Regions from separate parts of the Solibacillus sp. CAU 1738 genome, predicted to be linked through region 1. Evidence: predicted binding sites of a transcription regulator. Region 1 holds the regulator's gene; the other holds the start of a gene.
What was found. Region 1 encodes LexA, which represses DNA repair genes until DNA is damaged. Its sites were predicted from a motif close to CGAACATATGTTCG; they were not measured.

Region 1 (4,209 bases):
GGCTGTATAATAACATTGAACCATGACCTGCTGATAATACGAAACGGTCACGGTTAAACCATTTTGGATTTTGAGGGTTATGACGTAATTGCTTCGTCCATAAAGTATATGCCATTGGTGCTGCACCCATTGGTAGTCCTGGGTGACCTGAGTTTGCTTTCTCGATTGCATCAATTGATAAAGTTCGAATTGCGTTAATTGCTAACTGATCCACGTGTTGTGTCATTTTATGACATCCTTTCTCGTGCTAATTATTATTCTTTATTAGTTTAGTCAAGAATCATAAAGAAAACAATGCTTAGTGTAACATTTATTCCAATTATGTCATACTTATTGCTAAATGTGTCACAATAAATGATAACTCATGATTAAGTTAGTTTAAAAAATCTCTTTGTTTTTTAATGCTTTTCAATTTTTCAGGTGTTACATCATTACCGTTTGGATCAACAACCTTGACATGCTCAATTGTGTCACGCATTGTTGAACGGAATGTATCTAAATATTCTTTTCTTAATAATGTACGTTCCTTCGCTTCCTCTTCTGATAAAATACCTGCCTTTGCTTTCTTTGATAACTCGTTAATTCGTGCTATTTTTTCTTTTGACAACATAATTTTCTCACCCTTCTAAATAACCTATTTAAAAGGTATGAGAAAATGACTCTAAGCGCAAGTGTTTAGCCTTCAAGTCCGTCTTGATATTCAGCATATCGTCTGTGTACTGTTGCTTTACTAACTTGAAAACCAACACTTTGTAAAGTTGATGCAATTTCTGCGAATGTAAACCCTTTGTTACGAAGTTTTACTATTTCTTCTATTGGCACTTCAATGCGCTCTCGCCCTTCCATATTACCACGGTCTTTTAAATTTTCTTCAGGACGATATCCATTTTCAACTGCTCGACGCATGCCACGCCGGATTTTCGCATTATGAAGTTTTCGTTGGTATTCCTCTACAATAGCTAATATTTCTAATAACATTGTATCCATCTCATTTAATGCGATTGGTCCTGCTTCATTTAATGAAAATACGGTAATCGCTTGCTTTTGTAAAAGATGTAAAACTGCCACACGTGCGTTTCCCCGTCCTAAACGGGTTTCATCTTGTACAAATAGCGCAGAAATTTTATGTGTTTTCATATAATCAAGCATATCTAATAAACCTTCACGATCTACGTCGAAACCGCTTTGCTGATCTTGAAAGACCTCTACAATTGCGTAATTCATTTTCTTAGCATAAGTTGTCAATTCTTCTTTTTGACGTGCTAATGATGTTTGTTGAGTCGATTTTTCCGTACTAACTCTGGCATAAACGACCGCTTGTTCATTACTCATTAATTTTCACTCGCTACTTTAACAGAATTGCTTTCTTCTGTTGTTATTTTTGCAATATAATTGGAACTTTTCTCAACAGGAATCTTTAACTGCTGCCCAATGATAATTGTTTCATTAGCTAATCGATTTTCCTCTTTAACAAAGATAATCCAGTCTTGCATCGACATTTTACCACGATATTCATTTGCTAACGACCATAAAGTATCACCATGTTCGACAAAAACTTGTTCGTATTGTTCAATTTTTTCATCTGTAATCGCTACAACTGAAATAACAAATAATGAAAATAAGAAAAGTACTGTAATATAGCTGTTTTGTTTTACCCAATTCATAATAAAATCCCCTTTTATCGAATACTTGTTCGGAATGTATGTTCTTAATTTATACCGAACATTTGTTTTTGTCAACCACTTTTCAGAACCTATGTTTGCTTTTGTGTTCGCATCCTGCTATACTGAAAATAATTAAAAATGTTCTTATATTCCAAAAAGAGGTGAGTTAATTGACAAAAGTATCAAAACGCCAAGAAGCCATTTTGGCTTTTATTAAAGAAGAGGTTCGTTCAAAAGGTTATCCACCATCAGTACGTGAAATAGGTGAAGCAGTTGGTCTTGCGTCAAGTTCGACTGTACATGGGCATCTTGCTCGTTTAGAAAGCAAAGGACTAATTCGACGTGACGCAACAAAGCCTCGCGCAATCGAGGTTTTAGACCAAGATGATAATATAGTTCAAAAACAAGATGTTATTCATGTACCACTTATAGGAAAAGTTACGGCAGGTTTACCGATTTCTGCAATTGAAAATATTGAAGAATACTTCCCTCTGCCAAATACATATGGCACAAGCGAAGACCAATTATTTATGCTAGAAATTATGGGAGAATCCATGATTGAAGCTGGCATTTTAGATGGAGATTATGTCATTGTTAAACAAAAATCAACGGCGGACAATGGGGATATTGTCGTTGCAATGACTGAAGATGATGAAGCGACTGTTAAACGTTTCTTCAAAGAAAAAACGCATTTCCGTTTACAACCTGAAAATTCCTCAATGGATCCTATTCTAGTAAATCAAGTAACGATTTTAGGAAAAGTAGTTGGTTTATATCGTAAAGTACTATAATGTGATTTGCTTTCAATGGGAGTTTATTAGGCAATAGAAAAGAAAGTGAAATTTAATAGCATTTTGCCTTAAACACTCCAATTCGGGGTGTTTTTAGGTTCATGTATTTGCCAACTTTTTTTGTGCATCTTCCTATTGCAAACTCTCTTTAATAGAAAAAAAAGCATTTGAACTTTCTCTGTTCAAATGCTCCTTCTCCTATTTACAAGCCTTGATAAATGCTTCGAATAATTTAATAGAGTGTGTGTCTCCTGCTGGCGCAAGCGCTTCAGGATGCCATTGCACACCAATACAAAATGGATGCTCAGGATGTTCAATTGCTTCATTAATCCCATCTGAAGCTAAACCTGCTGATATTAACCCCTCACCTAATTGATCAATCGCTTGATGATGGAAGGAATTTGTTCTAATGGAGCTGCTTCCAAAAATACTTAATAATTTTTCTCCTGTAATGTTGACAGAATGTGTTACTTCATGTCGAATTGAAGATTGAATATGAGCAATCGGCTGCTCCCACTGTGAATCAATATCTTGAATTAATGTACCACCAAATGCAACATTTAACACTTGGTGACCACGACATATTGCTAAAATGGGCATATTCTTTTTAAACGCAGCATGGAAGAGATCCAAATCGCTCGTATCTCGGTGAGTATGAAATGCCCCCAGTTTTCTATGCGGCTCCTGTCCAAATAAAATGGGATCAACGTCGTGTCCACCAATTAAAATAAGTCCGTCTATACGATTTAAAATCGGTTCTATATCATTACCAGCTATATGAGGGATACAAAGCGGAATTCCCCCTGCAAGCTCAACTGAATTTATATAAGTATTATTAATTTCTAGTTTGTTATCCCCTGTATGCATTGTTAATCCAATAATCGGCTTCATAAAACGCCCTCCAATTTCATCTTTATTCTATAAATATACCATTATTCCCCTTATTAGATACAGATAATTCTGTTAATTATAACGATAAAAGAATTTACATTTTGAGTTTTGATACATATCGAAGAATGGCAAACTAAGTCTAGCTGAGAATACACACACTCAAACAGCAAGAATACGAATTGTCAGCTATTATATGCACTCAACTGCTATGTATTTACTAACAAATCTCCTAAAAGCAAAGAAAAAACGTATTGCTACGTTAATACAATACGTTTTTAAAATAGCTTCATATACCAATCTATCATTTTATCTCCATAAAAATAGACAATGATTGTGGCAATCGCGATCGAAGGTCCAAATGGTATAGGAGCCTTCCTACCTTGACCACGCAGCTTTAATACAATAACCCCGGTAATCATTCCAATTACTGATGCAATAAATAATGTTAGTAAGGTGTTGAATGTTCCAAGTACAAGGCCGATGACTAAAAATAATTTAATGTCACCACCACCCATACCACCTTTTGAAATAATCGCGATTAATAATAATATACCAAAACCAATAATTGCCCCTACGATACTATCCCACCACGGATCCAGCGGTACTATAATACGTCCTATAATTAATAAAATGCCGAAAAATAGTAGAATTTTATCGGGAATTAACATATATGCTATATCTGATACTGTAATTATTACTAATAATGAAATAAATATTAAAGCAACTGCAAGCTCTAATTGAAAACCGATTGTCCAAAAGGCATATGCAAATAACAGTCCTGTTATTAGCTCTGTAATCATATAAATCGGAGAAATTTTTGCCTTACAAGTGCGACATTTCCCGCGCAATAATACATACGAAAA
Region 2 (4,209 bases), on a different contig from region 1:
CTCATCAAGTAGTAATACGTCCCTTTCTTGTAATATGAAGTGCATTAATTTACATTTCACTCGCTCCCCCATACTCATTGTCTGAATCGCCTTTTGCCAATGGAATGACGTAAATCCGAGCTGCTTCATTAAATGCTGAACTTTACTCCGCGCTTCAAAGCTTTCACGATAAAACAACTGTGCCGGTGTTTGCTCTAACGGTAAATCAAACACATCCTGCGACAAATAGCCAATTGTTGCAGTCGGTGATAGCCAGAGCTTCCCTTCATAATCCATTTCACCTACGATCATTTTTAGGAAGGTCGTTTTCCCACAACCGTTAGGGCCGATGAGTGCTATTTTTTCACCGTGTTGAATTGTAAAATGACTTTTTTCAAACAGCCTTTTGTTCCCGATTTGTTTCGTTAAATTAGTCGCTTCTAAAAATCGTTTTCCTCGTTTTTGTGTTGGTGCAATGTCAAATTGAACCGTATAGTCTTTCTCTACTTGCTCTACCTTTGTAGTCGCAAGTTCTTGTTCTAATCTTTTTCTTTTGGACTTTACTTGTGCGTCCATTCGCTTCGCCTTCACACGGTAATATTCTTTAACCCCTTCTTTTTTTGTTGATTGCGCATGCGCTTTATTTGACCAGCTTGTTAATTCTTTTATTTGACCTTCGATACGTTCAATTTTCTTTTGCTGCTGCTCGTATGCATGTTGCTGTGCCTTTCTTTTTTCCGCACGCACTGTTTTATAATGGCTATAGTTCCCTTTGTACTCAGTTATTTGTCCATTTTCAATCGCCCAAATTTTTGTAGCCACTTGATCTAAAAACGCTCGGTCATGTGAAGCTACAATAATAGTGCCATCGTATGCCCGTATTTGTTCAAGTAACAAAGCAATGCTTTCCGTATCTAAATGGTTCGTCGGTTCATCTAACAGGAGTACTTCACTTGCTTGCGTGAAGCCACGTGCTAACCGCAGCTTTAACTTTTCCCCACCACTTAATGTATTGTAATTTCCTTGTGGCACACGCCATTTTGCGAGTAGTTCGTCATTTACCGCTAAATGGGCATCATATGCTTGCTCCTCTTGTACAATATAAAGTGCTTTGACAGGACGCTGCCATTTTATCTCCCCACTACTTAACTTCTGTGTTCCATTAATTGCATGCAACAAGGTGGATTTACCGGCACCATTTTTACCGATGACACCAATTACCTCCCCTTCTATTACAGAAAGATTTACGTTTTCAAATAATGTTTGTTCACCAAACTCGATTGTTAATTGATTCATTTTTAATAATTCTCTCATTTTGCTCACCCTTTAAAGACGGGAGAATAAAAAAATCCTCCCCAAATTGGAAGGATTAGTCGTCGCTAAAAAAGCCATGTTTAATAAGCATGGTGTTTTTATCACGTTTGGAAAATGGGCAGACTAATCCTGTTTTTTTGTTTGATTGATTTTATAATCAATGTGTAAAAAACCAGGTTAGTTAATCATCGGCCACCCATCGTCCCTTCATTGTATAATAGGTTTATCATATCATATTTGACATTTTTGTACACCGCTTATTGTGTTTTGTTATACTGAAAACTAAGAGGTGAACGCCATGATTTTAAAACAATTACAAATGAAGCAGCAAAGGCAGCGTGACACGTATCCTTTTAATTTACCACTTTTCCAAACACTCGAGACGATTGATTTCAAATCTCCTGTCACGATTTTCGTCGGTGAAAATGGTAGTGGCAAAACGACATTACTTGAAGCAATTGCAGCTGCACAAGAAAGCATTTTAATTAGTGGTGAGCAAATGAATGAACGCCACTTCCCCGCCAGCTATGCACTGAGTGAGGCAATGAAATTTACGTGGACGACCCGAACGAACAAAGGATTTTTCTTTCGCGCATCGGATTTTATTACATTTATTCAACAAGTGACAGCAACTCGGCTGGAAGCACAGTTTAATATTGCTGAAATTACAAAGAAGGACCCACATAGCTATGCGATTATGCCACATGCACGTACTTTATACGATTTGCAAAATTTATATGGGGAAGGACTTGAATTCCGTTCACATGGGGAAAGCTTTTTAGAATTGTTTGAAGCACGCTTTCGTCCTGATGGCTTATATTTATTGGATGAGCCTGAAGCGCCTTTATCACCGAATAAGCAGTTAACACTTATTGCTATGATGGGCGACATGGTGAAGCAAGGTGCACAATTCATTATTTCCACACATTCGCCTATATTAATGGCATTCCCAGGCGCTACATTGCTTGAAATAAAGGAGGATCGCTTGAGTGAAACGGCTTTTAATGAGTTAGAACATGTGCAATTAACACGTGATTTTTTAAATGATCCAGCCCGGTATTTACGCTATTTACTTGATTAATGAAAGGTGTTTCTCATTTTTTTGAGAGAACGCCTTTTTTTTATTTGTTTTCGCTTGAAAATAAGAACACTTGTTTGTATAATGGGAACAAACGTTCTTAAGAGGGGTCATTATTATGTACGAAAACATGCCAAATCGCAACATTATATGTATTGATATGAAAAGTTTTTACGCAAGTTGCATTGCTATGATTGAAGGGTTAGATATCGAACAAGTACCTCTTGCAATAATCGCTAACTTTAACCAACCAGGCAGTGTTGTACTTGCAGCAAGCCCCGCAATGAAAAGACGCTTTCGTATTAAAACAGGTAATCGTCGTTTTGAAATTCCTAATCATCCAGACATTCGCCTATTTGAGCCAAAAATGAGCTTCTTTTTAAAGATGTCGATGGCTATTACACAACTCATAGCAAAGTATGTGCCACCTGAAGCCATTCATGTGTACAGCGTTGATGAAAGTTTTATCGATTTAACAGGAACTGAAAAATTATTAGGGAGTCCTGAAGAAGCAGCAAAGAAGATTCAATATTATATTTTGCAGCAATTTAATATTGCCAGCTCTGTTGGATTGGGACCTAATATGCTGATGGCTAAACTAGCGCTTGATTTAGAAGCAAAGAAAACAGGCTTTGCAAGGTGGACATATGAAGATATCCCGAAAAAACTATGGCCAATTAAAAACTTATCTGACGTATGGGGAATCGGTCGACGGACAGAGGCAAATTTAAATGATAGTGGTATTTTCTCAATGTACGATTTGGCACATACAAATTTAGCAACGCTTGAAAAACGCTTTGGTATTCTTGGCAATCAGCTATATTATCACGCCTGGGGAATTGATTTATCGACACTTGGAGAACCTATGGTAAGTGGTCAGATTAGTTTCGGCAAAGGTCAAATGTTAATGCGTGATTATAAAACACGAACTGAAATTGCGGTCGTTATACTAGAGATGTGTGAAGATGTGATGCGACGTACACGTGAGGCAGGCTTTATAGGACGTACAGTTTCTCTAGGTCTGTCTTATAGTGAAAAAGCTGATACAAAAGGCTTTCTCCGCTCACTGACACTTAACGAACCAACAAACGAAACGATGACAATGTATAAAGCATGTTTGCAACTATTCGATATGCACTTTGCTGAACGTCCGGCTCGTCAAGTGACGGTACGTATTAGCAATTTAGAGCCAACGACTAGTGTTCAACTTGATTTATTCGATTCGAAAAAAGAACAACGCCATATGCTAGGACATACGATGGACGCCATTCGACATAAGTTTGGCTCTACATCTTTATTACGTGCGGTCTCTTATACAGCGAGCGGTACTGCAAGATCAAGGGAACAATTAGTTGGTGGGCATTTAAGATAAGGAAGTGATGACAAATGTTAAAAGATCGCGGCACTATAAAATGGAATGCGCTTATGCTACCCGAGCATGTTAAGCTACTACGTGATTGGAAGAATAATGATGAATTTTCTCCTGCACCCGATTTATCTGAGTGGGAGTTAGAGCATATAGAACGAATGATTTCACATGCCTTTTGGCAAAAATGTTCGGTACAAATTTTCACGCATGAAGGAAGTGATCGGCACTGTTATGAAGGAGTTATTACAAAGCTCGATACTAATCACCGTTCCCTTGTATTAAATGGTGAGCAGCGTATTTCCTTTTCACATATTTATTGTGTAGAAGCTGAGGCCTGTGATTGATCTTGAAAATCGGAAAATACTACATCAATTTATACTACTTGACTTAGCATTACGCTCCGTGCAACATGATTATCCACTAATTGAAGCATTACCATTAAAAATGCATAAAATATATTTTATAAAAC

Region 2: the regulator LexA is predicted to act here: its motif matches at 2,438-2,451, upstream of AAFN87_RS15435 (Y-family DNA polymerase).

Annotation. Positions count from the first base shown of each region.
Region 1 covers NZ_JBDQQN010000002.1:510,199-514,407, forward strand. Annotated here, with positions in the region: gene tkt (transketolase) at 1-226, opposite strand, end outside; gene AAFN87_RS07625 (DUF896 domain-containing protein) at 374-610, opposite strand; gene AAFN87_RS07630 (YneB family resolvase-like protein) at 676-1,332, opposite strand; gene yneA (cell division suppressor protein YneA) at 1,332-1,664, opposite strand; gene lexA (transcriptional repressor LexA) at 1,835-2,455, shown strand; gene AAFN87_RS07645 (gamma-glutamyl-gamma-aminobutyrate hydrolase family protein) at 2,654-3,346, opposite strand; gene AAFN87_RS07650 (prepilin peptidase) at 3,622-4,209, opposite strand, start outside.
Region 2 covers NZ_JBDQQN010000005.1:187,801-192,009, reverse strand. Annotated here, with positions in the region: gene abc-f (ribosomal protection-like ABC-F family protein) at 1-1,293, opposite strand, end outside; gene AAFN87_RS15440 (AAA family ATPase) at 1,592-2,374, shown strand; gene AAFN87_RS15435 (Y-family DNA polymerase) at 2,490-3,743, shown strand; gene AAFN87_RS15430 (YolD-like family protein) at 3,758-4,084, shown strand; gene AAFN87_RS15425 (YhjD family protein) at 4,077-4,209, shown strand, end outside.